Regions from separate parts of the Oceanobacillus sp. M60 genome, predicted to be linked through region 2. Evidence: a T-box and tRNA genes for the amino acid it is inferred to sense, from the RefSeq annotation. Region 2 holds a T-box; the other holds one or more tRNA genes.
The links. The T-box of region 2 lies ahead of ileS (isoleucine--tRNA ligase). A T-box ahead of a tRNA ligase gene usually reads a tRNA of that ligase, here a tRNA-Ile.
Positions count from the first base shown of each region.

Region 1: it encodes a tRNA-Ile, which carries the amino acid that the T-box ahead of ileS (isoleucine--tRNA ligase) is inferred to sense. The anticodon was not compared.

Region 1 is NZ_JBSSNH010000002.1:612,237-627,745, reverse strand. Features, by position in the region: gene ACW0TQ_RS07300 (DEAD/DEAH box helicase) at 237-1,550, shown strand; gene ACW0TQ_RS07295 (deoxyribonuclease IV) at 1,562-2,455, shown strand; gene ACW0TQ_RS07290 (DUF2624 domain-containing protein) at 2,573-2,860, opposite strand; gene ACW0TQ_RS07285 (DUF4190 domain-containing protein) at 3,029-3,397, shown strand; gene ACW0TQ_RS07280 (hypothetical protein) at 3,496-3,822, opposite strand; gene ACW0TQ_RS07275 (NfeD family protein) at 3,955-4,590, shown strand; gene ACW0TQ_RS07270 (Na/Pi cotransporter family protein) at 4,869-6,497, shown strand; tRNA gene ACW0TQ_RS07265 (tRNA-Asn) at 6,916-6,990, shown strand; tRNA gene ACW0TQ_RS07260 (tRNA-Met) at 6,992-7,068, shown strand; tRNA gene ACW0TQ_RS07255 (tRNA-His) at 7,100-7,175, shown strand; tRNA gene ACW0TQ_RS07250 (tRNA-Ile) at 7,192-7,268, shown strand; tRNA gene ACW0TQ_RS07245 (tRNA-Ser) at 7,281-7,373, shown strand; tRNA gene ACW0TQ_RS07240 (tRNA-Phe) at 7,427-7,499, shown strand; gene sodA (superoxide dismutase SodA) at 7,769-8,380, shown strand; gene ACW0TQ_RS07230 (MFS transporter) at 8,482-9,759, shown strand; gene ACW0TQ_RS07225 (peptidoglycan D,D-transpeptidase FtsI family protein) at 9,961-12,078, shown strand; gene ACW0TQ_RS07220 (hypothetical protein) at 12,175-12,804, opposite strand; gene ACW0TQ_RS07215 (hypothetical protein) at 12,817-13,047, opposite strand; gene rpmG (50S ribosomal protein L33) at 13,428-13,577, shown strand; gene ACW0TQ_RS07205 (5-formyltetrahydrofolate cyclo-ligase) at 13,647-14,216, shown strand; gene ACW0TQ_RS07200 (hypothetical protein) at 14,311-14,481, shown strand; gene ACW0TQ_RS07195 (rhomboid family intramembrane serine protease) at 14,691-15,509, shown strand, end outside.
Region 2 is NZ_JBSSNH010000006.1:258,110-273,618, forward strand. Features, by position in the region: gene murD (UDP-N-acetylmuramoyl-L-alanine--D-glutamate ligase) at 1-935, shown strand, start outside; gene spoVE (stage V sporulation protein E) at 1,067-2,191, shown strand; gene ACW0TQ_RS16190 (cell division protein FtsQ/DivIB) at 2,415-3,251, shown strand; gene ftsA (cell division protein FtsA) at 3,450-4,733, shown strand; gene ftsZ (cell division protein FtsZ) at 4,799-5,953, shown strand; gene spoIIGA (sigma-E processing peptidase SpoIIGA) at 6,401-7,321, shown strand; gene sigE (RNA polymerase sporulation sigma factor SigE) at 7,337-8,056, shown strand; gene sigG (RNA polymerase sporulation sigma factor SigG) at 8,178-8,960, shown strand; gene ACW0TQ_RS16220 (YlmC/YmxH family sporulation protein) at 9,082-9,342, shown strand; gene pgeF (peptidoglycan editing factor PgeF) at 9,439-10,257, shown strand; gene ACW0TQ_RS16230 (YggS family pyridoxal phosphate-dependent enzyme) at 10,270-10,950, shown strand; gene ACW0TQ_RS16235 (cell division protein SepF) at 10,966-11,403, shown strand; gene ACW0TQ_RS16240 (YggT family protein) at 11,413-11,673, shown strand; gene ACW0TQ_RS16245 (YlmH family RNA-binding protein) at 11,695-12,471, shown strand; gene ACW0TQ_RS16250 (DivIVA domain-containing protein) at 12,556-13,059, shown strand; T-box leader at 13,152-13,369, shown strand; gene ileS (isoleucine--tRNA ligase) at 13,443-15,509, shown strand, end outside.

The DNA.
Region 1 (15,509 bases), on a different contig from region 2:
GCTAGCTCCCTGAATCACTCAACTAACTCTCAGTGGGTGAAGAATATAAACCAATGTTGTCAGGTTAATGAATTTTATGTTTGTTATAAATAGGTAGTAAAAATCTAACTAGCGTAGTATTTTTCCGTAGCGGCTGGCTATTAACCTGAGAGCGTTGGAAGAACAAAAACTTCCGCTGAGTGAAGTTTCATTTTATTTCAACTTATTATAGAAAAGATTTCAAAGGAGGGAAACAGATGGAAAAAACATTTGCAGAACTATCCCTGGATATGGATATCCAGGATATTATTCAAGAATTGGATTTTAGAAATCCGACTGCAATCCAAGAAAAAGTGATACCTGCTATCTTGGATGGAAAAAGTGTTATTGGTCAATCCCGGACCGGTTCCGGCAAATCGCATGCATTTTTATTGCCGATGTTTCAACAGCTGGATGAGAATCAAAAAAAAGTGCAGTTTGTAATTACTGCGCCAACAAGGGAACTGGCAACACAGCTTTACAATGAAGTAAGGAAAATCATTACAATTGCGGATAAGACAGAAAAATGGACAGCCAAGCTGCTTGTCGGCGGTACCGATAAACAAAAGGCAATTGAGAAATTAAAAACACCGCCAATGATTGTGGTGGGGACACCAGGGAGAATTTTAGATTTGGTAAAGGATGGAGCATTATCCATCTATAGTGCGGAATCGTTTGTGATTGACGAGGCGGACTTGATGCTTGATTTAGGCTTTATTGAAGAAGTGGATCAATTATTAGTACGCGCGAAGCAGGATATTCAGCTGCTGGTCTTCTCGGCAACTATTCCACAGCGCTTACAGCATTTCTTTAAAAAATATTTAAGAAATCCGGAATATATTAAAATGGAAGAGCATTTTTCTCCGGAAACGATGGAGCATCGGCTTATTCTGAAAAAGCATCGGGATGAAGCGAAGATTATTTGGGATATTTCCAAGACAATCCATCCCTATTTAGCGCTGGTATTTACAAATGGGAAACAACAGGCTAATGAGCTGGCAGAAGCGCTTGGAGGCTATGGCTTGGATGTTGGTGTCATTCATGGCGGTCTGACGCCCCGGGAGAGAAAGCGTGTATTGAAAGAGATACAGCAGCTGCGCTATCAATACGTAGTCGCAACAGATTTAGCTTCAAGGGGAATTGATATCAAAGGTGTCAGCCATGTAATTAATGCCCAGCTTCCAAAAGAAGAGCATTTTTATATTCATCGTGTCGGCAGGACAGCACGAGCCGGACTAGAGGGCACAGCAGTCAGTATTTACAGCGAAGAGGACGCCCGTTTAATCGAAAGATTGGAGCAAAAGGGACTCACGTTCTCGTTCGTAGAGGTTAAGCAGGGTGAATGGACCGAGGATAAATCCTGGAATGAAAGAACACGCCGGAAAACTGAAGACACAAGTAATGACCGGGAAGCGTGGAAGCGCGTAAGAAAAGCAAAGAAAGTAAAGCCGGGCTATAAGAAAAAACAAAAGCAGCAGCAACAGCAAATTAAAAGACAGCTGACAAAAGAGCAAAACAGAAAGAAGCGTTAGGAGGAATAAATATGGTGAAAATCGGTTCTCATGTTTCAATGAATGGTAAGAAAATGTTATTAGGATCCAGCGAAGAAGCTGCTTCCTACGGGGCAAATACCTTTATGATTTATACAGGCGCACCGCAGAACACAAGAAGAAAGCCGATTGAAGAATTAAATATTGAAGCTGGATTAGAACATATGGCATCTCATGGAATAGCTGACATTGTTGTGCATGCGCCGTATATTATTAATATCGGCAACACGGTAAAACCGGAGACATTTGAATTGGGCGTTAATTTTCTGCGGAGTGAAATCGAACGTACCGAGGCTCTGGGGGCAAAACAAATCGTACTTCATCCGGGAGCGCATGTGGGGGAAGGCCCGGACAAGGGTATTCCGAAAATTATCGAAGGATTAAATGAAGTGCTTGAACAAAAAAATGATGTTCAAATTGCATTAGAAACAATGGCTGGAAAAGGCTCCGAAATGGGCCGTACATTTGAAGAACTGGCTGAAATTATTTCTGGTGTTACGCACAATGAACATCTCTCTGTTTGTTTGGATACATGTCATATTCATGATGCAGGCTATGACGTCGTCAATGATTTTGATGGGGTATTGAATTCATTTGATAAAATCGTCGGATTAGACCGTCTGAAAGTAGTCCATGTCAATGACAGTAAAAATGACCGCGGAGCTCATAAAGACCGTCATGAAAACATCGGTTTTGGCTACATTGGCTTTGATGCCCTCCACAAGGTTGTTCATCATCCGCAGCTTAGCGAGCTTCCTAAAATCCTTGAAACACCTTATGTAGGCACAGATAAGAAAAATAAAAAAGCACCGTACAAGTATGAAATAGCAATGCTGCGCGAAGGTGATTTTCAAGAGAATTTAAAGGAAATCATTATGGAAGGCTAGTCCCGTATAAAATCAAACTTTATTCAGCGGGGGTTTATGGTCAATTAACCATGATAAATTAAGAAAGATGAGCACCCTATATATGGGAATGCTCATCTTTTTTAATTTCAGCCGGTTTTAGTTTTCAAATAAATGCTCCATCCCATATGATTTAATGACCTCATCCATTAACTGCTGTGCTGCTGCTGCTGTTTTCTGATCCGTGATTTTTGCAAGCTCCATCATAAAGCGGTCACGATCTGCCTGGTCAAATGGATTAGGTGCAGAAGTTCTTAAATAATGTACAATCTGGTCTGCTTGTGTACGTGTGATAGCAAAGCCGTATTCGGCACTATAATGTAAAATTTCATCTGGGGTTAATTTACGCAGTTTATTTTTAATCATTTCTTTGATAAAGAAAGACATATCATCCCTCCTTTTGAATATCCTCTTATTTTCTTCCATCATGTAAATATATGCTGACAACAAAAAGATTATACCATTCTTTGCTAAAAATTCCGCATGATACCTGTATGAAAACCTGTAGATTCCGTATGCTAATCATATAATTCTAAAGTATAAGGAGTTTATCTCATGAATGATAATGATAAAGACAAACGTATACAGGATATGCCGAACCATGGACAAAGACCACAGCATGAACATACAAATGAACAGTTAGACAGCAAAAGAATGGAAGAATTTTCAACAGAATTAACCGATGCCAACCTGTTGGAATTTGAAGATGAGAAAAGCTTTAACCCGGGGACAATATATGGATGGGGAAGTATCATCTTAGCAATTATTTCATTTTTTACCTGGCCGGTTATTTTAGGAGCCGCCAGCATTGTATTCGGGTTTGTAGCACGAAGCAGAGGGACAAATATTCTTGGTATTATCGGAATTATAGCAGGAGCTCTTTCTTTGATTTCCGCTTTTTTCATTATCCCTTTCTTTTCCTAGGCGGCATTTCTGAGCATTAAAATTATTTAGCAAAAAGCTGCATTTCATAATAAAAAGCAAGCATTCACTTTGAAAAATAAAGCGGATGTTTGCTTTTTCTAATGCTCCTCTTGAAATTGTGGGAAATAGTAAACTTCATGTACATGGATGTCATTGGAGGAGATGTTCGGGTTCAATGATTCAAAAGCCTTTAAAATAATCTCAACAGAGACAGTGTTGACCGTTATGGTTTGGATTTCTTCTGTAATACTGAGAACCGTATCTCCAGGATTTACTTTTACCGGAACAGCTTCAAAAGGAGGCAGTTCCAAATTTTCATTATTTGAAACGGAGGTTGTCCCGTCTGAATGAGCTAAGTCTTGAAAAATACTGACTGCAACTAATATAATAAACGTAATCAGGGAAATTCTACGCAAAAATTCCATAAAAAATCTCCTTTAATGAAACTATTTTCTTTCCTCATACGTACATATAATATAGAAGAGGATGTCAAAAAAGTCCTTCTTATCGTTTTTATATATGCATGATAAGCAGGGCAACGAGAGGGTGTGAATGGTATGGACGTGGTTGAATTACAATGGGTTGGATTTCTTGCCTTATTTTTTGGAACTTTATTTATATTAGGTGAAATGTTTGTAAATATGCGTGGTATATTTGGTGTATTAGGGCTGGGATTTATAACTGTTTATTTTACGGTATACACAGAAACCAATTCGGTCTTACTCATGTTTATTATATACTTCCTGGGAATATTACTGATTATTATTGATGGCAAAGTGTTGAACGATGGAACCTTGGCTACAATTGGACTGGTTTTGATGATCGTTGCCGTTGCATTGCCGCAGCCGGATTTTGCAAACGGTCTTTATGCGGTAATCAGTATCGTCATTGGAGCATTTTCATCTCTGGCGTTTTTAAAAGTATTTAAACGGAGACAGATGTGGACGAAAATCGCTTTAATGGACCAGCTTACAAATGAACAGGGCTACAGCTCGCTCAGTAAAGAGTATGAAGCTTTGCTGGGAGAAGAAGGCGTTGCGCTGACCGATTTTAGACCTTCCGGTACGATTGAAGTGAATAAAAAACATTACAGTGCTGTATCTGGCGGACGCTGGATTAAAAAAGGAACGCCGATTAAAGTAGTGGCAGTGGATGGAACCAGTGTCCGGATAGAGGAGCTTAAAGAAGATTAATTAATAGTTCGTAATTAAATAGAATAACCCTGAAACAGGATTCATTTCATAAAGCTGGAGATGAATCCTGTATTTGTATGCGATTGGTCCTAATATTATACATATTTTCATGAAAAAAGCAGATACTAAGCATCCCTTTCTATTCGAATGTAAACAAATATTAAATCTATGTAAATTTTTCATCAAACATGTTTACATTCTCTTTAGAATCATCAATAATGAATGAGGCGCAAAATTCTACAAAAGTTTACATAAGAGGTAGAAGGGATGAAGTTTTCGTGGATATCGATGTTCAAAGTTTAATTATTGAATTTCTCGGAGGAATCGGCATATTCCTGATGGGGATAAAAATGATGGGGGACGGACTCCAAAAATCAGCAGGAGATCGTCTGCGGGATATTCTGGACCGGTTTACAACCAATCCTTTCCTGGGTGTGCTTGCTGGGATTATTGTAACTGTGCTTATTCAGAGCAGTTCAGGAACTACTGTTTTAACTGTAGGGCTTGTTAATGCCGGTTTTATGACATTAAGACAGGCAATTGGTGTGATCATGGGGGCGAATATCGGTACAACCGTAACAGCTTTTATTATTGGAATAGATGTTGGGGAGTATTCGTTATTATTTTTAGCCTTAGGTGCGTTTACAATCTTTTTCTTTAAGAAGCAAAAAATTGTAGCGGTAGGACAGGCGATATTCGGTTTTGGAGCTCTGTTTTATGGGCTTGAATTAATGAGCAGCGGGATGACACCTCTCCGCTCTTTACAGGCATTTCAAGATTTGACAGTTTCTATGAGCGATACACCAATTCTTGGAGTAGTTATTGGTACCGTATTTACTGTAATTGTACAAAGTTCATCAGCAACCATCGGTATTCTGCAAGGATTATTCGCACAGGGTGCAGTTGACTTAAAGGCAGCTATTCCTGTATTATTTGGCGATAATATCGGTACTACCATTACAGCTGTTCTTGCAAGTATAGGTACATCTGTCGCTGCCAAACGAGCTGCCTATACACATGTAACGTTTAATTTACTAGGTGCGATTATTTTTATTATCTTGCTTTATCCGTTTACTCAATTTATTTACTATTTACAATCCAGCTTAAGTTTAAACCCGGAGATGACAATTGCCTTTGCGCATGGAAGCTATAATATCGCAAATACGATTATTCAATTTCCATTTATCGGTGCTTTGGCATGGCTCATTACGAAGCTGGTGCCTGGAGATGATGTCATTATTGAGTATAAACCAAAGCATCTGGATTCTATTTTCCTTCAGCAGTCTTCCTCGCTGGCACTGGGCCAGGCTAAGATGGAAGTCGTCCGTATGGGGAAATATGCGTATCAAGGTTTAGAGGAAACCCACAGTTATGTCACTACGCAGAATCCGAAAAATTCCGAGATGGCTCTGCAAATTGAAGGAGCGCTGAATAATCTGGATCGTAAAATAACGGAGTATTTAGTGGATATCGCTTCTACCAACTTAACAGAACCGGAAAGTATAGAACATACCAGCTTAATGAGTACAATTCGTGATATTGAACGAATTGGCGACCATTTTGAGAATGTGGTTGAACTGGTGGACTATAAAATGTCCAACAAAGTTTCGCTGACAGATCAGGCAATTGAAGATCTCAACAAAATGTTTGATTTAACGTATATGACAGTTAAACAGGCTGTTGAGGCTTTAGAGGCAAACGATAGGGAAGCGGCTTTAGAAGTTATTCAAAAAGAAGACCAAATCGATAAAATGGAGCGGAAATTCCGTAAAAACCATATTATCCGTATGAATGAAGGCACTTGTAATGGATCAGCAGGAATCGTTTTTGTCGATATCATAAGTAATTTAGAACGAATTGGCGATCATGCTGTAAACATTGCTCAGAACGTCTTAGGAGACCATTAAGGATGATCTGATATAAAAGGGCTCTATCTGTTGTAATGAAGCGGATAGAGCCCTTATTTCATCTATTTCGGGATAAAAGGGGAAGAGAACGCTTTTAACGTGATAACTGCTGGTCATTGTTATGCAGCGCGGAGGTGCATAATTTATCAACAGCATTTATGGAACATCTGATTATTTTGAAGCATGCATATTAAAAAGAGGGGATAACAGATGCGATAGAAATACAGCTTTTTCTATATATTACCGGAAATGAAAAAAGTTTTTATAAGTTTTTGTTGAAATATGTTATATTACATGCTATTATAATTCTTGCAGTCAACTTCTGATAAAAACTTTTGCAACACCGCAAAAAAAGTTGTTGACATAATCAACAGAACATGATAAATTATATTTTGTTGCTAATTAAAACAAACATTATTCCACAGTAGCTCAGTGGTAGAGCAATCGGCTGTTAACCGATCGGTCGTAGGTTCGAATCCTACCTGTGGAGCCATGGCGGTGTAGCTCAGCTGGCGAGAGCGTACGGTTCATACCCGTGAGGTCGGGGGTTCGATCCCCTCCGCCGCTACCAAAAAATATATACATACATTTGCTATTTCATGGCGGCCGTGGCGAAGTGGTTAACGCACCGGATTGTGGCTCCGGCACGCGTGGGTTCGATCCCCACCGGTCGCCCCATTCAATAATAGTAAAAGGACCCTTAGCTCAGTTGGTTAGAGCTATCGGCTCATAACCGATCGGTCGCAGGTTCGAGTCCTGCAGGGTCCACCATTTATTCTGTCTGGAGGTATACCCAAGTCTGGCTGAAGGGGTCGGTCTTGAAAACCGAGAGGCGGGTCAAACCGCGCGGGGGTTCGAATCCCTCTACCTCCTCCATACATATTTCACAACAGAATGATGGAGAGCTTTTATATCAAAGCTCCATGTACGGCTTGGTAGCTCAGTCGGTAGAGCAGAGGACTGAAAATCCTTGTGTCGGCGGTTCGATTCCGTCCCGAGCCATCTAAAAAACAAGCGCAAAGCTTGTTTTTTTGTGTGCTTTTTTCAGATTTTGCAAGCGGAATCTGATTCTTTTTATAAATATTTTGTTGTTTCTTTAAGGGAAAAAAGTTTCCCTAAATCAAAATGAGATAGTCAATAATATGTAAACGGTTATTTAATAAGGAATGTTTGATACATATCAGTGCAAAATATTTGCAAGAAATTCTTACCTTTGATAACGTATAAGTTGTAGAAATAAAATCATCATTTATTTTAAGGAGGAGTTACACATGGCAAAATTTGAATTACCGGAATTACCTTATGCATACGATGCATTGGAACCATCTATCGATAAAGAAACAATGAACATTCACCATACGAAGCATCACAACACCTACGTTACCAAATTAAATGATGCATTAGAAGGACATGAAGATCTGCAAAACAAATCAGTTGATGAGCTTGTGAGGGACTTAAATGAGGTTCCTGAAAGCATCCGTACTGCTGTACGCAACAATGGCGGCGGACATGCTAACCACAGCTTCTTCTGGAAGACTTTGTCACCAAACGGCGGCGGAGAACCAACTGGCGAGCTGGCTGATAAAATCAACAGCAAATTCGGTTCTTTTGACAAATTTAAAGAGGATTTTGCAGCTGCGGCAGCAGGACGTTTCGGTTCTGGCTGGGCATGGTTAGTATTAAACAATGGCGAGCTTGAAATCACAAGCACTCCAAACCAGGATTCTCCATTAACAGATGGTAAGACGCCACTATTAGGATTAGATGTATGGGAGCATGCATATTATCTTAAATATCAAAACAGACGCCCGGACTATATTTCTGCATTCTGGAATGTTGTTAACTGGGATCAAGTAACAAACAATTACGAAGCAGCAAAATAAAGAATAATTATAAAAGCTTGCAGATAACTTTATGTTTCTGCAAGCTTTTTGTATAGATACGGCTCCTTCGCTAAAAATAAAAGAAGAAGGAGTCGTTTTCTATGCAATTACAACAGCAGTACAGAAGATATAAACAACAAAAAGATGAATATCGGGATCTTTGGATACTCTTGCTTATCGGCGCTTTATATGCAGCAGGAATCTTTTTATCAAATACATTTGTTAATGTGTACCTATGGAAGCAATCCGGAGATTTTTTTGTGATTGCTAATTATCACTTGGCAAGCTATGTATTCCAGGCATTATCTTTTATTTATGCTGGAAAATTATCCAAAAAAATCGATCGCATCATTATATTGCGAATCGGAATTCTTTTTTTATGTTTCTTTTTTCTGTTCGTTCTTTGGATCGGCGAGCTGGCTGCATATTATAATTTTATACTCGGTTGTTTATTGGGAATAGGGTACGGTTTTTTTTGGTTAGCTTATTATGTACTGACCTTTGAGATTACCGAACCGGATACAAGAGATTGGTTTAACGGCATTTCCGGCACACTGACCTCGTTTGCAGGTATGGTTGGACCGTTGCTTGCAGGATGGATGATTTCAAAAATGGCTGGGGATTTTGGTTATACCGCTATTTTTATCATTTCCTTAAGCCTGTTTATTGCTGCCATTATTGTAAGCTTTTTTATTATACGAAAGGGAAGCAGAGGAAGCTTTGCTTTACCTGCTGTCATCAATGAAAGAAAGAAAAATAAAAATTGGAAGCGTATTTTACATGCTCACTTTTTTCAAGGGCTGAGAGAAGGTATTTATGGTTTCTATATTACCATCTGGATTTTTCTTGTTACGAACAGTGAGCTTATTTTAGGGGTTTTTAATTTATTTCTTTCAGGATTATCCATTATTTTTTATTTTGTTGCTTTAAAATGGATTCAACCTGCATTAAGAAAAAAAGCCATTTTATTTGGCGGAATCTTACTGTTTGCTTCTATCTTTATTATTATTTTTGAAATGAGTCTGTTCTGGTTGATTGTATACGCGGTGATTATCGGAATTGCCTTCCCAATTCTGACCGTTCCGTATCAATCCCTGACCTATGATGTAATTGGCAGAGCACGGATGGTCAGCGAGAGAAGAGTGGAATACATTGTAGTCCGGGAAATTTATTTGAATCTGGGAAGAATTGCTTCGATTGCCGTGTTTATATTTGGCATGTTCCTATTTCCGCATGACGTGATTATCCCTGCTTTACTGATTATATTCGGCGCTGGACATGCCATCATCTATTTTTGCATCCGGAACATTTTTATTGGACCGTCAAAAAAACAAAAAATCGCATTAAAAGAAGATTTTACGGACGAAAAAAGTCGCTAAATGTGGTAAAATCAAACAGTGGTCTTTATTATAACTTGAACGATTATAAGCGGAAGATAATTGTGCCCCGAGGGGCGGAGTTTCTTTTTATAATTTAAAGGTTTAAAAAGATGCACATAAATGATTCATTGTATATACTTTTAAACGAGCTATACAGTTTAATGCGATGCAAGTTCAAAATAGATGTGAAGGAGGAGAAAAGTGGTAGACAAGAAGAAAAAGAAAAAACGGGCTCAGCTTCCCGTTCGCATGAATATTCTTTTCTTTGCTATCTTCTTATTATTTTCTGCACTCATACTTCAGTTAGGTGTTGTTCAAATTCTAAACGGGGAAGCTTATCAGGACGAAATTGAGAGAACCAATTTAGATACGACAAGTATACCTGTGCCCCGGGGGAAGATTTATGATACAAACGGGAAATTAATTGTAGATAATGAAGCGATGTATTCCATTACGTATACGCCTCCCAAGGGTGTGCAGGCGGATGACCGTCTGAAAGTAGCGGAAACATTGGCACAATATATTGATATGAGTGACGACCAATATATTGATCGAATAACAGACAGAGACAAAAGAGAATATTATTTATTGTTACATCAAGAAGACATAGAAGAGCGATTAGAGGAAATTGATACAGAAGAAATGGACAATTCTGAGGTTTATAATGCGACGCTGGATTTGATTACGGATGAAGAAATTGAAAATTTTTCCAGTGGTGAATTGGAAATTATCGCAATCAAAAAAGAACTCGATAAAGCATATGCGCTAACCCCTCAAATTGTAAAGAATGAAGAGGTTTCCGCAGAGGAATATGCTTCTGTAGCGGAAAATCTGGATAAATTGCCTGGTATTAATGCTACAACGGATTGGAATCGTGTCTATCCAAACGGTGATACATTAACAAGTATTTTAGGCAGTATCTCCAGCCAGGAGCAGGGAATTCCGGCAGAGGATATGAGTGCTTACCTGACGAAGGGATACAGCCGGAACGATCGTGTCGGCAGGAGCGGGCTGGAAGAGCAGTATGAGGATTTTCTGCGCGGGCGTAAAGAACAGATTCAATATACGACACGCCAAAACGGGTCGATTGTCGGTTCGGAAACCATAGTAGAGGGAGAACGAGGCAAAGATCTGGTGTTAACAACAGATTTAGATTTTCAGCAGGAAGTGGATGAGATTTTATTAGATGAGTTTCAGTCCATGAAAGCAAAAAGCCCTTATGAAAATCGATTTGCAACCAATGCGTATGCTGTGGTTATGAATCCGAAAACAGGAGAGCTGCTTGCTATTTCCGGTCTGAACTATGATTCGGAGAAGAATGAGTACAGTGATGCAGCATTTATGGCTTTAGCCAATGCGCATGAGCCTGGTTCCAGTATTAAAGGAGCAACAATTCTTACTGGTTATGATTCGGAGGTAATTTCACCGGGCGATGCTTTCAATGATGCGCCGATGAAGTTAGCTGGAGCGCCAGTGAAAAAATCTGTTTCAGCAATGGGAACCGTTAACGATTTAAGTGCTTTAGAAAGGTCATCCAATGTTTACATGTTCTATGTTGCTTTACGGTTAGGGGGAGACTATCGTTACCCAATGCCGCATAATGCCAGCTTGAGCATAAATATAGGAGAAACCTTACAAACGCTGCAAAACTATTTTAATCAGTTTGGCTTAGGAGCATCTACGGGGATTGATTATCCATATGAAAGTACCGGCGTTAGAGGGGAAGCCCCGGATAACCCTGGTAATATTCTTGACTTTGCTATTGGCCAGTATGATACGTACACAACCCTGCAGCTTGCACAATATGTATCAACAATTGCCAACGACGGCTACCGTGTCCAGCCGCATTTCTTAAAGGAAGCGCGTGATCCAATCGCTTCTTTAGATGAGCTGGGGCCTTTGTATTATTCCAAAAACACATCGGTAATGAACCGGATTGAAATGACAAATGACCAAATCAGCCGTGTGCAGGAAGGATTCCGTCTTTCCTATCAAGGATCACAGGGAACGGGAAGCGGTTTTTTTGCGAATAAATCCTATAATCCGGCAGGAAAAACAGGAACAGCGCAGTCATTTCAGTATGTAGACGGCCAGGAGTTTGCCCTTAATAATTTAACATTAGTCGGCTATGCGCCTTATGATGATCCGGAGGTTGCTTTTGCCGTGGTTGTACCGTATGTTGGAATTGGTGAAGGAGACCAGGTCAACCTGAAAATTGGTGAACGTATTTTAGATACGTATTTCGAAATAAAAGAAGAGCATGATGAAGATGCGGAAGGTGATTCTTCCGAAGACAGTGAAACTGAAAACGAAGAATAAAAAAACTTCTGCCCGTAACGGGTGGAAGTTTTTTTGTGAATCATTTAAAAAATGAGCAGCTCCCGGATGGAACAGCTCATTTTAAATTTGATGATTTTATTCGGAATACGTGGTGATGACATCGCCAATTTCGCTGAACGACATCTCGCTATCGATTTCATAGGTTCCAGGTATGACACTGCCGCTTAAATCATTATCATCCAGATAATCATTAAAGTCCCACGCGTCATCAATAATACCTGCATCTTCTAAAGCATTACTGATAGTGGAAGGCGGTGCGCCGTCCTCCAGTGTGATTTCTACTTCAATCACATCAGAATCCTCGGATGCTTCGTCATCTTCATTGCTTTCTGAGTCGTTATCATTACTATCTTCGTTCTCATTGCTTTCTTCATCATTACTATCTTCATTGTTACTATTTTCTTCTTCATCTGTGCTATCATTTTCATCCGAATCGTTGTTTGAATCGGAATCTGCTTCTTCGTTTCCGTTTCCTTCATCTGCATCGGAATTTTCTTCTTCCCCATCTTCTCTGCCAACGCTATAGGCAATGTATTCATCCTGAGTCAATACGGCATAACCTTGATCTTCCAAAACCGAAATCAATTCTTCCGGCTCGGTATCCTTCAGATTGCCTGAGGATTGACCGCCAAAAAGATAAATAGCGAGAAGCAGGGCACCGCTGGTTAATAGACCGACAGCAAACGCTCTTACATGTTGTTTCATGATAATACTCCTCTAATTATTATTTTTAGGTTGAGACGATACAGCGTCGTCAGATATATTTTGAGGCAATAATTCTTCTTCTAAAACAGATACTTTCTTTTTCAGCTGATATGTATCTTGCATTGTTGTAATAGACAATTGTTCAAGCTGACTCTCTACTTCTTCCAGACGATCGTTAATAAAGAATGACAGGATAAATAGAACAATTCCAATGACGACAACTGCCAAAATGGCAACTAACATTTTTAATTCCCTCCCTTTATGAGGATGTTCAAAAGCCTTCAAATGTACGCAGCGTAATAGGTCCGCGTTTACCCGTCGCAGCGGCTGCATTAAGCTGACCACATTGCTGTGATTACTCGTCCCGCCGAATACCATTGGAAACTTTTTGAACACGCACTTTATGTATCATTTATAGTTATACCATAAATTAAAAGAAGTGACTATGCTAAAAGCTGGAGAAATCTTGATAAACGTCTGCTTTAACTTTAATAAATCAATGTATGAAAAGTTTTCGGATTCTTTGAAGAAACATTCTTGATAAATTGAAGAAACTTTGATAATATAATTAAAGTCTGTACAGTTATGTAAAAAGGCAAGTTGAAAAGTTTGGAGGGATAGATATGCGCGTAAATATAACGTTAGCTTGCACGGAAACAGGAGATCGTAACTATATTTCTACAAAAAACAAACGTAATAATCCGGAACGTATTGAGCTTATGAAATACTCACCACGTCTTAAAAAACATACCCTACACCGTGAAACTAAATAAGCATTCATAAAAAACTCTTATCTGATATTATTGGATAAGAGTTTTTTTATCTATGGAGGTGGATTTCTCATGTCAGAAAAAAAGATGCTGCGGCAGCATATGCTGACGTATATAAGCGGATTGTCGGAATTTGAACGGAAAAATATAGAAGAAAAACTGCAGAATCAATTAGTGGCAAGTCCTGTGTTTCAGCAGGCTGCGACAATAGGCATCACAATCTCCACGGCTCAGGAGTGGGCTACATCTTCCATCATGGAAAAGGCATGGGAGGAAGGAAGGATAATCGCTTCCCCTAAATGTATTGTGAAAACGAAAGAAATGCAATATTATGTTTGGAATCAGCTCGATCAAATCGAAGCTGGCTATGCCGGGATAAAAGAACCTATTCCAGAAAAAACGACACCTATAGCGCCTGCTGATATCGATTTGCTGCTGGTGCCTGGTGTTATTTTTGACAAGGACGGCTATCGCATCGGTTATGGCGGCGGGTATTATGATCGTATGCTGGCTGATTATAAGGGTGTAACGATTTCACTGTGTACGGAAAAGCAGCTAGTTGATCGTATTCCAAGAGAAAGTCATGATTTGCCTGTAGAGCTGATTATAACAGAAAAACGAACTATAAAAACTTCCAAATAGCATATCTGATGTATAAGATGGCTTTCTTCGTTGACAATAAAAGATGTAAAAGAGGTTGTTCAAAAAGGGTACTATCTCGAAGGAGGTCAGGAAAATGATGCGCTTTATCTTTGTATTTGCGATGCTGCTATCCATTGCATTCCTTTTTATGAAATGGAGGTACCGCATTTTAAACAGCATGTTAAATTGGAAACAGGGGAGAAAGTACCTGGTACCGCTGCTTGGTAATATGATTTTGTGGAAAAAGAAAAAGGAAATGGTTTAATTTCTAAATCACCATTTTTATTTTCTTCACCATTCATCTGCATGCTCCCTCTTTGTCGGCGAATCGAAACGAGAGCTTACTCAGGATGGTAAGACAGGTGTGCTTTACGAATCTGTTTAAAAATTATCTTTGCACCCTGGTTTACTGCAAACGGAAAATTGTACCTGATTATAAATATTTGGTATGCTTCAAAGAGGGGAGGATGATTTATGGACATACCTATGCAATATCGGGCGTATGAGCTGGTGAATAAATTAACAACACAAGGTTTTCGAATTATTGCCGGTGACTATAAAACGGATGAAATCTGGCTGGAGCGCAAAGCTGACAGAAAATCCGCTATTATTCGAGTGAAACCGCAAACGTTTGATTGGTCGAATCACCTGCGTCAGGATTCGCAGATTGCCTACCAGCAGATGCAGCGGATCAGGCAGGCTATTGCGAGCTCAAATGCTGTCTTCTATTCAATTTATATCGCAGAAGAACTGCCGGTGGATGATTGGGAAGACGTAAAGCACCCGCGGGGAGAAGGAACAAAGAAAGCTCCAAAGATGCATACATATTATCTTGCTGAAGCAAATGAAGAGGAAGAAATCAGTCAATTAAACCATGATCTACATATTTCATTATCTTCGGATAGAGAAAAGTATGTAACAGAAACTGATAAAGAAACTGCCGCAAAGCGCATGAAAGATGTTTTATTTCAAGAAATACAGGAAGAAATGGAGAATCGTAAGAAAATATTTTCATTTTCGAAACCGTTGTTTACATACATATTGATTGCTTTCAACGTACTCATTTTTATTTTTCAAATAACCAGCGGAGAAATGGAGAATACACAGCATTTAATTGATATGGGGGCAAATTTTAATCTGCTTGTCATGGAAGGAGAATGGTGGAGATTCTTCACATCGATGTTTTTACATTTAAATTTTCTTCATTTGATGATGAATATGCTTGCTTTATTCTACCTTGGCGCAGCCATTGAACAGATATTCGGGAGGATCCGGTTTCTTTTTATTTATTTC
Region 2 (15,509 bases):
TAAAGCTTGCCGGGAACATTGGAATTGCTGCAACGGAAGTGGCCCAAACGATGCAAGCAGATGAAAAGGTGGTAATGGAACTATCCTCCTTTCAGCTGCAGGGAATAAATACATTTCGTCCATCGACAGCAGTCCTTTTAAACATTTATGAAGCGCATTTGGATTATCACGGCGATTTAGAAAGCTATGTCAGAGCTAAATGTAATATATTTAAAAACCAGCATGCCGATGATTATCTGGTATATAATGCTGATGATCCGACACTTGAAGAAAAAGTGAAGGGTACAAAAGCAAAAAATATAGCCTTTTCGGCAACAAAAAATCTGTATCATACAGGCGCTTGGGCAGATGATACGCATGTATACTTTTTCGATGAAGCAATTATTCCTTTAGAGGATATTGTCTTGGTCGGGAAGCATAACTTAGAGAATATCCTGGCAGCTGTTGCAGCAGCAAAATTAAATGGAGCAACTAATGAAGGCATACAGCATGTCTTAAAAACTTTTTCCGGTGTCAAGCATCGTTTAGAGTTTGTCGGGCTGCTGCATGGCCGCTATGTTTACAATGATTCGAAAGCAACAAATATCCTAGCTACGCAAAAAGCATTAGATTCCTTTAAAAAGGATATTGTCCTTCTTGCAGGCGGCTTAGATCGCGGGAATGAATTTGATGAGCTGATTCCACATTTGCATCATGTTAAAGCAATGGTTGTATTTGGAGAGACGGCACCGAAACTAGAGCGAGTTGGAAAAGAAGCCGGTATCCAGGTGATTGAGCACGCAGCCGGCGTAGATGATGCAGCTAAAACCGGTTTTTCATTAGCAGATGAAGGTGATATCCTATTGCTTTCTCCCGCATGTGCGAGCTGGGATCAGTACAAAACATTTGAAGAAAGAGGAGACATATTTGTTCAAGCAGTTCATACAATGAAGTAAGGGGCTTGAACAAATACTAATCCTAAACAGCAAACCATATTCGGACAAGCCGAGAATGATACAGCATATTTAAAATGCCCCTATTTCCAAAGTTTATCTCATGGAAAGAAGGGGTATTTTTGTCTAAGTTCATTCAAAATCAAAATAAAGTAGACAGAGTATTATTTGGAATAATCATTCTCCTTTTATGTATCGGTATGCTGATGGTTTACAGCTCATCCTATATTTGGTCGGAGTATAAGTTCAATGATGCATTTTATTACTTAAAAAGACAGCTTTTATTTGCCGGCATCGGGTTTATCGGAATGGTTGTTATCTCTTACTTTCCTTATTATATATGGAAAAAGTATGCAAAGATTTTATTATTTTCTTGCTTTGTTCTGCTTCTCCTTGTGCTTATTCCGGGAATCGGCATGGTGCGCGGAGGAGCACAGAGCTGGATTGGCATCGGTGCATTCAGTATTCAGCCCTCTGAATTTATGAAGCTGGGTTTAATTATTTTTCTGGCATCTATATTATCTGATCATCAAAAATATATTACCTCGTTTAAAAAAGGGTTTTTCCCGTGCCTTCTATTGATTTTTACGGCATTTGGTCTGATTATGCTTCAGCCAGATTTAGGAACTGGAATGGTGCTGGTCTTAACATGCATGATTCTGCTTTTTGTGGCAGGTGCAAAGCTTTCTCATTTTTTTGGACTGGCCGGCATTGGAATTATTGGGTTTATCGGATTGATTGCTTCTGCACCTTACCGGATTAATCGGATTCTGGCTTTCTTAAACCCATGGGAGGATCCGCTAGGACATGGATTTCAAATTATTCAATCTCTTTATGCTATCGGTCCCGGGGGACTGATGGGACTGGGGCTGGGCAACAGCCTGCAAAAATATTTTTATCTGCCGGAGCCGCAGACAGATTTTATTTTTTCAATCATTGGTGAGGAATTAGGTTTAATTGGAGGTTGTACAACTATTTTATTGTTTTTTCTGCTATTATGGAGAGGGATTAAAATTGCTATTGAAGCTCCGGATTTATTTAGCAGGCTGTTAGCGCTGGGAATCGCAAGTATGTTAGCATTACAGGCGATGATTAATATTAGTGTAGTCATCGGATTGATTCCGGTAACGGGAATTACCCTGCCTTTTCTCAGCTACGGCGGTTCATCACTGACGTTAACACTTTGTGCGGCCGGGATTCTTCTAAGTATCAGCAGGCACGCCAAAAGTATGGAAAAAAGTACGAAGCCGATTATTTAAAATAGCAGCGAAGAACATTTATATAAAACGTAAATCCCGTCCATGGAAGAAGTAAGAAAACTTCTGCGGACGGGTTATCCGTGATAAAAAAGAAAAAACTTCAGAAACAATAGAAGTCAATGACGTGTAGCACCATAATTTATGATATAATTTTTGTAAATACTAGGGAGTAAACTGATACAGTTATATTCCCTGAAAATAATGGATAAAGGAAGAAATGGAGATGAGTGATAAAAATATCGTTTCGATTGAGGATCGAATTCCAAAATTGAAGCAAGCTAGGAAGAAAAAAGCAAACAGACGATTAATATTTTATCTATCTATATTTTTCTTTCTCATTGCTATCATTGTTTACTTGCAATCTCCATGGAGTGAAATACGCACGATTGAAGTAAACGGCAATGTATTCTTAACGGATGAGTATATAATAGATGAGTCAGGGGTAACAGAAGGAACAAATATCTGGTCCATGAATGGATCATCTGTTGCAGCCGGGATGGAAGAAAATCCCGTCATTGAACATGCATCTATTAATCGGAGTTTTCCCAGCACCGTTGTGATTGAGGTAGAAGAACAGCCTGTCCTTGGCTATGTTCAGGACGAAAGGGAATTTTACCCGGTTCTTGCAGACGGTCAAGTCATCCAGCAAAATGCACAAAACTCTATCAGCAATGCTCCATTAATAACAGGCTTTAATGAAGCGCAATTAACAGAATTGGCAACAGCCATGGATAATGTTCGCCCAAGTATTTTTAATATGATTTCTGAGATTGAACGAAAAGATTCAGATGAAGAAGAGGATACGCTGCAGGTTAGATTGTATATGAGTGATGGGTTTCTGGTAGAAGGCATTGCAGATCAAATGTTGGACAGATTGGATTACTATCCTTCTATTGTGTCACAGCTTGACGAAGAGGATAGTGGTATCATTCATATAGGTGTCGGCATTTATTTCGAATCTTTTCAAAAAGATGAAATGGAAGAAGTAGATATCGAAGACGAAATTGAAGAACTCAATGAGGAAATTAATGAAGAAAATGAAGAAACAGGAAATGAATAATTTGCAGAATGAAGTCATATATCATCCTTTTTTAACGAATGGTATAATGTCGATTTTTATAGAAATAGATTACTTGAAAAAAATAAGCATAAAATATGTTTATTTTTTATTCATTTTCTTTTAGAATTAAAGACTATACAAAGGATAACGTGGCAGTAAAAATATCGTCAGCATATTTTTACGGGGAGGTGCTCTTTTTTGAACAACAGTGAGATATTAGTTAGTCTTGACATTGGGACAAACACGATAAAAGTAATTATTGGAGAAGTACAACAAGACTCTTTAAATATTATTGGAGTAGGTACTGCAGCGTCAAACGGAATGAAGAAGGGTGCTATAATTGATATTGATCAGACTGTTCATTCTATCAGGAATGCAGTAGAACAAGCAGAACGAATGGTAGGGATGGAAATTCACCGCGTAGTAGTGGGGATAAACGGATCCCATATCCAGCTTCAGCCTTGTCATGGCGTTGTCGCTGTACAAAGTGAGAATCGGGAAATAAATGATGAAGATGTAACGAGAGTAATTGACGGAGCTCAAGTGATTTCTATTCCGCCGGAGCGGGAAATCATCGATGTGATTCCGAAGCAATTTATTGTGGATGGATTAGATGAAATTACGGATCCGAGAGGGATGATTGGTGTCCGTCTGGAGATGGAAGGAACGATTATCACCTGCTCAAAAACGATTTTGCATAATATCTTAAAATGTGTGGAACGGGCTAATTTGGAAGTATCTGATATTTGTCTTCAGCCGCTTGCTGCCGGAACAGTTGCTTTATCAAAGGATGAGATGAATATGGGCTCTGCCCTGATTGATATCGGAGGAGGCTGTACAACGGTATCTGTATTTGAAAATGATCATTTGGCTGCGACAAGTGTTATTAATTTAGGCGGAGACAATATAACGAAAGATTTATCCGTCGGCCTGCGTATTTCTACAGAAGAAGCAGAGCAGATCAAACTAAATTATGGCTATGCATTTTACAACGATGCTTCTGAAGATGAGACATTTGAAGTCACAACAATCGGAAGCAATCAAAAACAGGTATTTAATCAACTTCAATTAGCTGATATGATAGAAGCTAGATTAGAAGAAATATACACTTATATTGATAGGGAAATTCGGAAAATGGGCTTTCAGGAGCTGCCTGGCGGTTTCGTATTGACAGGAGGCACCACGGCTATGCCGGGGAGCTTGGAATTAGCGCAAGACTTGTTTTATTCTCATGTACGTGTAGCTGTCCCGGATTATATTGGTGTCAGGGAAGCACAGTTTACTTCAGGTGTCGGTATTTTACAATTTGCTTATCGTAATGCGAAAATACAAGGGAAAGAATTATATCCTGCTGTAGCAATAGATGGGGAAGCGGAGCAGCAGCCAGTGAAGCAATCCAGACCTGCAGGCGAGAAGAAAAAGAAACAAGGCAAGAAAAAAGAATCAGGATTTGCTAACCTATTCAAATATTTCTTTGATTAATTTCTTTTAACAGAAGTTGAAACGAGGAATTGTTCGTAATTAGTAGACTAGGAGGAAACCATAATATGTTAGATTTTGATACAAACATGGAAGAATTAGCAACGATAAAAGTTATTGGAGTTGGCGGCGGCGGTAACAATGCTGTTAACCGTATGATTGAGCATGGCGTAGAAGGTGTCGAATTTATCGCAGTAAACACAGATTCTCAAGCTTTAAATCTTTCGATGGCTGAATCCAAGATACAAATCGGCGGGAAATTAACCCGTGGTCTTGGAGCCGGCGCTAACCCGGAAGTAGGGAAAAAAGCAGCAGAAGAAAGTAAAGAGCAGTTAGAAGAAGTGTTAAAAGGTGCTGATATGGTTTTTGTTACTGCTGGAATGGGCGGCGGTACAGGAACTGGAGCAGCTCCGGTCATTGCACAGGTAGCTAAAGATTTAGGAGCGCTGACAGTTGGTGTTGTTACTCGTCCGTTTTCTTTTGAAGGCAGAAGAAGATCAACACAGGCGATTTCCGGTATCGATACGCTGAAAGGAAGCGTGGATACACTAATTGTTATTCCAAACGATCGACTGCTTGAAATTGTAGATAAAAATACACCGATGCTGGAAGCCTTCCGTGAAGCGGATAATGTGCTTCGTCAAGGTGTACAAGGCATATCCGATTTAATTGCGAAGCCAGGTCTTATTAACGTTGACTTCGCTGACGTGAAAACGATTATGTATGATAAAGGTTCTGCTTTAATGGGTATTGGTATCGCAACTGGCGAAACAAGAGCAACAGAAGCTGCTAAAAAAGCAATTTCTTCCCCGCTGCTGGAGACTTCTATCGATGGAGCGCATGGTATTTTAATGAATATCACAGGCGGTACAAACCTGAGCTTGTATGAAGTGCAGGAAGCAGCTGACTTAGTTACTTCTGCAGCGGATCAAGAAGTGAATGTTATCTTTGGTTCTGTAATTAATGAGAACCTTAATGATGAAATTGTTGTAACTGTCATTGCTACCGGTTTTGATGAAAATGCTCAGCCAAAAGCAGATACGCGTCAAAAACAACAGCGTCCAAATATAGGACAAACCCAGCAGGCTGCTACACAGCAAACAAATGAATCAACTCCTGTCAGGGAAAGAGAAACATCCAATCCATCACCTTCTAAGCCTCGTCCCGAGGAAGATGAGTTAGATATCCCGACTTTCTTGAGAAACCGTAATCGTAATCGATAAAACGAAAAAATACTGTGCTAAGAGAACTCTTTTAGCACAGTATTTTTTTATTTAAAGAGTAAGAAAGTATATAAAAAATGCTGAATATAGCCGCTCTAACGGCTTTCATGGGGTAAGTAATCTTAGGCTCCAGAAATACACTCCGCTTTCCGTGGGCCCCGAGCTCATCTCCTTTAAAGACCAAGCGGTGTTCTTTGTTTATCTAACAGGAAAGAAAGTAAAGTTTCCTTGCCCCTCTTTTTTATTCCAAAAATCGTTAGACATTATTTCTAAGAATAAGTGCTAAATAGCTTAATTTTGCACACAAGAATTGACAGACTTTTCTCTTTCGATTGTCTATACTTTTCATCATATATTACTTCCATTCTATGAATATCATGATCAGCAAAGTACGCAGGAGATAACAGCTTCTTCTGATTAGCAGCAATTTAGGGGGTGCAACAGAGAGTGTCTATTTACTTAGACGTTATTTGGGCATTAAATTTTATGGTAGATTTAATGCTGCTGATGCTCGTACAAATACTTGCCCGGAAACCAGTAAAAAGAAGGCGCTTATTTCTAGGGGCATTTATTGCGTCATGCATTGTTCCGCTGACGATTTTGTATCCAAATTCGTTTTTTAATCATGTGGCCGGGAAACTGTTCTACTCTTGTATTATCATTTTCAGCACATTTGGATTTAAGAGTCTGTATCGCTTTATTAAGCTGATTTGCCTCTTTTATTTTGTATCCTTTTCCATTGGAGGCGGGTTAATGGCAATACATTTTTTCCTGCAGCGTCCGGTAACTGTTTCTTTGGAAGGGATAATCACCTTCAACCAAGGCTATGGTGATCCTGTCAGCTGGATATTTGTTATTACCTGCTTCCCGATTATTTGGTATTTTACAAAGAGACGAATGGACGAGCACGTAGGAGAACAAGTGAAATATGACGAAATGTACAAGGTAATCTTAACAATGAATCATCAGTCTTTTGAATCCATTGGTTATATCGACAGCGGAAATCAGCTTGTCGATCCATTAAGCAAGCAGCCTGTCGTCATTTGTGATCAGCCGTTTTTAAAGCAATGGTTCGATGATGAAGAGTGGGAAGAGCTGAAAAATATGAAAGAGCATTTAGACTTCAGCCGGCTGCCAAAGAAATGGGAGGATAAGCTGCATTTAATTCCTTACCAGGGAGTAGATGGAACACATTCTTTCATGCTTGCTATTCGGGCTGAGGAACTGACAATTTTTTATAATAACGAAATTCTTCAGGCAGTAAATGTATTCATTGGAATTCAATTTGGAGTATTGGAAAGGGACGGGCAATATCATTGCTTGCTGCATCCCCTCATCATTAAGCAATCTATCATACAATCTGCATAAAGGAGCGTGCGTTAAGTGGCTAATTGGAAATTCAAATTTAAATTACGCTGGTATCAATTTCTTAAAAAAATTGGAATAAAACCAAAGGAAATCTATTATATAGGCGGAAGTGAGGCATTACCCCCGCCGCTGACAAAGCAAGAAGAGCAGGAATTGCTTAAAAAATTGCCCGAAGGAGATAAAGCGGCAAGGTCGATGCTGATTGAAAGAAATTTGAGATTAGTTGTTTATATTGCCAGAAAATTTGAAAACACGGGTATTAACATCGAAGACCTGATTAGTATTGGCACAATTGGGCTGATTAAGGCGGTAAATACGTTTAATCCGGAAAAAAAGATTAAACTGGCAACCTATGCCTCCCGCTGTATTGAAAATGAAATCTTAATGTATCTGCGCAGAACGAATAAATTAAAGACAGAGGTTTCCTTCGATGAACCATTAAATATTGATTGGGACGGCAATGAGCTTTTATTGTCGGATGTGTTAGGAACTGAAGAAGATATTATTACCAAAAGTATTGAATCGAATGTGGATAAATCATTGTTAAAATCAGCATTAGGCAAATTAAATGCACGTGAAAAACAGATCATGGAATTGCGCTTTGGATTGATTGGTGATGATGAAAAAACGCAGAAAGATGTAGCAGATATGCTTGGAATTTCCCAGTCTTATATTTCCCGTTTAGAGAAGAAAATTATACGTCGGTTGAAAAAAGAATTTAATAAAATGGTTTGACTTGATATATCAATTGTTTGCCGCATAGGTTGACTTTATTTACATGATTTTCCTGCATAAAAACTTTTCCCGGGGAGATACTGTCCTTGAACAGCATCTAAGATTGGGGAGGTTTTCGGGAATGGCAAGACATAAAGTTGAAATATGCGGGGTTGATACATCCAAACTTCCAGTACTTAAAAACGAAGAAATGAAAAAACTATTTATCCGGCTGCAAGAAGAAAATGACATTACAGCCCGGGAAGAATTGGTAAACGGCAATTTACGCCTTGTTCTTAGTGTTATTCAGCGTTTTAACAACCGGGGAGAATATGTCGATGATTTATTTCAGGTCGGCTGTATTGGTTTAATGAAATCAATCGATAATTTTGATTTGTCCCATAATGTACGTTTTTCTACCTATGCTGTTCCGATGATTATCGGTGAAATCAGAAGGTACTTGCGGGATAATAATCCAATTCGTGTATCCAGATCTTTACGTGATATTGCTTACCGGGCTCTGCAGGTCAGGGAACAATTAATCAGTAAAACATCCAAGGACCCATCTCCAGCAGAAATCGCCAAGGAAATGGGAGTAGAGCAGGCTGATATTGTCTTTGCGCTGGATGCCATCCAAGACCCTGTTTCGCTTTTTGAACCAATTTATAATGATGGCGGCGATCCGATTTTTGTCATGGATCAGCTGAGCGATGAAAAAGATAAAGATTCCTCCTGGGTTGATAAGCTATCGCTAAAAGAAGGAATGCACAGATTGAATGCTAGGGAAAAGATGATATTAAATAAGCGCTTTTTTCAAGGGAAAACACAAATGGAAGTGGCGGATGAGATTGGCATATCCCAAGCACAAGTGTCCAGACTTGAAAAAGGAGCTATCCATCAAATGAATAAGCAAATGTTTGAATAAGGAACTAAAAGCCTTGTCCCCGCGGCAAGGCTTTTTGCATGCAAAAATAACTGTTTCCTTTTTATTTTCCATGAAAAAAAGCATGTTCCAATGCATAGGATAAGAAGAGGAGGGAGCTGGCATGGTGAAACTATCTGAACTGCAAATAAAAGAATTGATTGTCATGGATGATGGAACAAGGTTAGGGCATATCATTGACTTAGAGATAGATGGAAGAACCGGAAGAATCATTGCAATTATTGCGGAAGCCAAAGGGAAAAAATCAGGCATGTTTGCGAAAGCAGGCGAGCTTTTTATCGCCTGGGAAAAAATTGTACGGATTGGGGAAGATGTTATTTTAGTGGAGAAAGTAAAAGGACCGGATCTTTATACCGAAGATTAAGGAGAAATTATCGATATAATGTGTTAAAATAAGACACAAATTTGAATTTAAGATAATGTTCAATAGGAGACATTATGGGGAAAAGAGGGGAAAAACATGGAGCCATTTCAACTTAAAAGTGAGACAAGACTTCATTTATCTTCATTGGAGGAAGAAATTCCAGGTCTGGTAGCAGGCTTTACAACAAAAAATGGCGGTGTAAGTGAGGGGGCTTATAAGCAATTAAATATGGGGCTCCATGTGTTGGACGACGAGAATAAGGTGCTGGAAAATCGGCGGATTCTGAGCAAGGAATTAAATATTCCCCTCAACCGTTGGGTTTGCGGTGAACAAGTACATGGAACAAGCATCCATTTTGCAGGGAAAGAAGATGCGGGAAAGGGCAGTATTTCCTTTGATTCCGGTATTTCCGGCGTCGATGGATTAATTATCAATGAGGCGGATTCTCTCCTCGGCACGGCTTTTTTCGCAGACTGTGTTCCATTATTTTTTGCAGATTCGACCACAAGAATAGCGGGTATTGCTCATGCCGGCTGGAAAGGAACAGTCGGACAGATTGCCCGGGAAATGGTACAGAAATTGAAAGAAGCCGGTGCCTCTATAGAGAATTTGAAAGTTGTGATAGGCCCGAGTATTTCCAAAGAAAACTACGTTGTTGACGATGTTGTTTTATCACATCTAACTGATGAACAGAAACAAAAATTTACGAAAGAAATATCGCCAAATCAATATTTCATCGATTTAAAAGAGCTTAATGTCGATATCCTTGTACAATCTGGCGTCTTTCGTCATAATATAGAGGTAACAAAATATTGTACATTACAAGATGAGAAGCTATTCTTTTCTCATCGGCGCGATAATGGAAAAACAGGGAGAATGCTCGCGTTTATTGGATTTGAGAAACAGAAGAAGTAATGGAGGATAAGAATGGTTGCAGTAAAAGAAAATCTAATGGAAATTCAAGCAGATATCAAGCAGGCTGCAAGGAGAGCAGGCAGAAATAAGGAAGATATTAATATTATCGCAGTGACGAAATATGTTACAATAGAACGAGCTAAAGAAGCATTATCTGCCGGGGTAATTCATCTGGGTGAAAATAGAAATGAAGGATTTTTAGCGAAATTTGAAGAGATCAGGGACAGTGCCACTTGGCATTTCATTGGTTCCCTGCAATCCAGAAAAGTAAAAGATATCATACATCATATTGATTATATTCATTCACTAGACAGAAAATCTTTGGCGAAAGAGATTAATAAACGGGCAGAAAAAACGGTGCCCTGCTTTGTTCAAGTCAATGTGAGCGGAGAAGAATCGAAACACGGATTAGATGAAGGAGAAGTGGAATCGTTTATTAAAGATTTAGCGGCATTTGAGCATATACAGGTGGCAGGTTTAATGACGATGGCTCCGCATGTCGATAATCCGGAAGAAACCCGGCCGCTGTTTAGAAAATTGCGTTTGCTGAGAGACCGTATAAAGGGGCTTGGTTTAGACTATGCACCATGTGAATACCTGTCTATGGGAATGAGCAATGATTATGAAATTGCTGTAGAAGAAGGTGCAACACATATTCGGATAGGTACCAAGCTGGTCGGCAGCGAATTATAAAGTGAGGTGTAGTAAATGAGCTTTAAAAAGAAGCTTAAAAATTATTTCACGATGGACGATGAATATGAGTATGAATATGCCGAGGAAGAACAAAAAGAAGAAATACCCCAGGTTCAGGAAAAAACAGCAGGAAGCAAAAATGTTGTGAACCTTTCCAGTATACAAAATACGAATTCAAAGGTTGTATTAGCTGAGCCGAGAAATTATAATGAAGCTCAGGACATCGCAGATAATATTGTTAACAGACGAGCTGTAATCATTAATCTGCAGCGTGTGGATCGTCAGCAGGCAAAGCGGATCGTTGATTTTCTGAGCGGAACGGTTTATGCCGTAAAAGGGGATATTCAAAAATTAGGATCAGAAACATTCCTGTGTACGCCGGATAATGTAGAAGTATCCGGCAGTATTTCTGAAATGTTATATGAGCAGGAAGATTATGATAAAGGATGGTAGCAGGAGATGTTGGCACAAATCGTTTCACTAATAAGCTTTGGTTTAAACATTTATAGCTTTGCACTAATTGTGTATATTTTTATGTCCTGGTTCCCTGGAGCCAGAGAATCTCAATTTGGAGAATTACTCGGAAAAATTTGTGAGCCTTACTTAGAAATTTTCCGTAAGTTTATTCCGCCGCTTGGTATGATTGATTTTTCTCCAATTGTTGCGATATTATTATTGCATTTTGCAAGAATGGGATTTATCCAGTTTGCAATGATGCTTTAGGCTTGAAGGAAAGGAATGACCATGGAAGTTTATCAGCATTTTCGAAAAGAAGAACAGCCATTTATTGATCAGGTTCTTTCATGGAAAGACCAGGTGGAGCGATCGTATATTCCAAAATTGACTGATTTTTTGGATCCGCGCGAACAAGAAATCGTGCAGATGCTGTTAGGCACTAATCACGACGAGCTTCAGGCAGCTGCTTTTGGCGGATCCGAGTACAGTGAACGAAAAAGAATGGTGATTGCTCCTATTTATGAAAGCATTACAGAAGATATGTTTCAAGTAGAGCTGCTGGAGGCATCTTACCCGGAGAAATTTGTAAGTCTGGAGCATCGGGATGTAATGGGTGCTTTTTTATCACAGGGTGTGAAGCGAAAAAAATTAGGAGATATTACAGCAGCAGATGGGAAAATTCATTTACTTGCAGCGGGAGAGGTCGTCCCTTTTATCAAGATGAATTTAACATCTATTAAGAAATCTCGTATATCTTTCAAAGAACAGCCGCTCACTTCGCTGGTTACAGAAAAAAAAGCCTGGAAAGAATATGATAAAACTATTTCTTCCCTGCGTTTAGATACAGTTGTTAAAGAAATATATGGTGTCTCCCGAAAAGACGCTGCTGCTTTGATTCAAAAACTGCTCGTAAAGGTAAATTACCGGGTAGTAGATGATGTGAAATTCCAATTACAAGAAGGGGACATGCTCTCTGTACGCGGAAAAGGCAGAAGTAAAATTACAGCGATACGCGGGAGAACCAAGAAAGATAAAATCAAAATGACGGCGGCAATTTTGCAATAAATGCTGGAAATTTAGCTGGAATTATTGAATAATAAAGAGAGAAATCGGAAGCTCAAGCAAGCACCGATTAGGGAGGTGGAGATGGTGGCACTATCACCATTAGATATTCATAATAAAGAGTTTGCAAGAGGATGGAAAGGCTATGACGTGGATGAAGTAAATAAATTTCTTGATCAAGTGATGAAGGATTATGAAATTGTTATACGTGAAAGAGATGAACTGGATCAAAAAGCGAAAGAGCTTCAGGAACGATTAGGACACTTTACGAACATTGAAGAAACATTAAATAAATCTATTCTGGTTGCTCAGGAAACAGCAGAAGATATTAAAGGCAGTGCGCAAAAAGAAGCAAAATTAATTGTGAAAGAAGCAGAAAAAAATGCTGACCGTATTGTCAACGAAGCATTAAGTAAAGCGCGTAAAATATCCCTTGATGTGGAAGAGTTGAAAAAGCAGGCAAAAGTATTCCGATCAAGAATGCGCATGCTTGTGCAGGCTCAATTAGAAATGCTCGGTACAGATGATTGGGAAGAATTATTTGATACTGAAGTGGATGAAGATTTAGAATTGATGGAGCATGAATCTTAAAGGCTTGACTTAGGCTTGTATATTACATATAATTCATACAAGTATCATGTTTTTTGACATTTAATTTATGCTAAAAATTTCATAATCACTATCGTTATACAATGAAAGAGAAAGTATAGAAGATGACTCTGTGTAAGCGAGTCAGGGGCGGTGGAAGCCTGATACAGAAGTCTTTTAGAAAATCACTCTGGAGTAGCTATTATGAAAATAATGTAGTAATAGCCGGCTGTCCACGTTACGGATTTCGAGTGAATTTAATGCCGTGCATTAAATTTATAAGGGTGGTACCGCGAGTCTTCTCGTCCCTTTAGGGATTAGAGGACTCTTTTTGTATATAAAAATTTAATCTACGATGTGTCATGAAAATAACAGGAGGGAATATCTTGGAATATAAACAAACATTATTAATGCCGAAAACAGCTTTTCCAATGCGTGGAAATCTTCCAAATAAAGAGCCGGAGCGCCAACAGAAATGGGAAGAAAGTGAACAATATCAAAAAAACTTAGAACGTACAAAGGACAGAGCCTTATTTATTTTACATGATGGACCGCCTTATGCGAATGGAGATATCCATATCGGTCATGCACTGAATAAAATCTTAAAGGATTTTATTGTCCGTTATAAGTCCATGACAGGCTATTATGCACCATATGTTCCAGGCTGGGATACACACGGGTTGCCGATTGAAACAGCATTAGCGAAAAAGAAAGTAAAAAGGAAAGAAATGTCTGTTGCAGAATTCCGCAAGCTTTGTGAAGAATATGCACTTGGACAAATTGACAGCCAGCGTACACAATTTAAAAAATTAGGTGTACGTGGTGATTGGGATAATCCATATATCACCTTAACGAAGGATTATGAAGCTTCTCAAATTAAGGTGTTTGGAGAAATGGCACGAAAAGGCTATATTTATAAAGGACTTAAGCCGGTATATTGGTCTCCGTCTTCTGAATCTGCCCTTGCAGAAGCAGAAATCGAATATCAAGATAAACGCTCTCCATCTATCTATGTTTCCTTCGAAGTAACGGATGGAAAAGATGTGCTTGACGGCGGCGAGAAGATTATTATCTGGACGACAACTCCTTGGACGCTTCCAGCGAACTTAGGAATCAGCTTACATCCTGATTTAAGCTATGTAGTAGCACAAGTAAATGATGAAAAATATGTCATTGCAGAAGCTTTATTAGAAGATGTGAAAGAAGTATTAGGCTGGGAAGATGTAACGGTTGTGAAGAAATTCAAAGGGCAGGAAGCGGATCGTGTAGAAGCACAGCATCCATTTTACAATCGTAAATCCCTTGTTATGCTTGGAGAACATGTTACAACTGATGCGGGGACTGGATGTGTTCATACAGCTCCTGGTCACGGGGAAGATGACTTCTATGTTTGCCGCAGATATGGAATCGATGCATTTTGCCCAGTGGATGAAAAGGGTGTCTTTACGAGTGAAGCGCCAGGATTTGAAGGTTTATTTTACGATGCAGCAAATAAAGTTATCACAGAACAATTGGATGAGAATGGCGCCTTATTAAAATTAGAATTTATCACACACTCTTATCCGCATGACTGGAGAACAAAGAAACCAACTATCTTCCGTGCAACTTCCCAGTGGTTTGCATCTATTAAAGATTTCCGTCAGGATATTCTTGATGAAATTAAAAAAGTGCATTGGTATCCGCATTGGGGAGAAACAAGACTTTATAATATGGTGAGAGACCGTGAGGATTGGTGTATTTCCAGACAGCGTGCCTGGGGAGTTCCGATTCCAGTATTTTATGGGGAAGACGGAACAGCAATCATTACAGATGAAACGATTTCGCATGTATCCGAACTCTTCCGTGAGCATGGTTCCAATGTCTGGTTTGAAAGAGAAGCGAAGGATTTATTGCCGGATGGATTTACATCAGAGCATAGTCCAAATGGCAAGTTTACTAAAGAAGTCGATATTATGGATGTTTGGTTCGATTCAGGCTCCTCACATGAAGGTGTACTGATGAACCGGGAAGAACTTGATCGTCCGGCTGATGTATATTTAGAAGGAAGTGATCAGTATCGCGGCTGGTTTAACTCTTCATTATCTACTTCCGTCGCAGTAACGGGTAAAGCGCCATTTAAAAATATTATCAGTCATGGGTTCGCCCTGGATGGAAATGGCCGCAAGATGAGTAAGTCATTAGGAAATACGGTTGATCCGTCCAAAGTACAAAAACAATTAGGTGCTGATATTTTGCGTCTGTGGGTTTCCAGCGTGGATTATCAGGCAGATGTGCGTATCTCGGATGCTATTTTAAAACAGACTTCAGAAAGCTATCGTAAAATCCGGAATACCTTCCGTTTCTTACTGGCGAACCTTGCTGATTTTGATCCTAGCAAAGATCGCGTGAAGGATGAAGAATTGCAGGAAGTAGACCGTTATATGCTTTATCGTCTGCAGCAGATCTTAAATAAT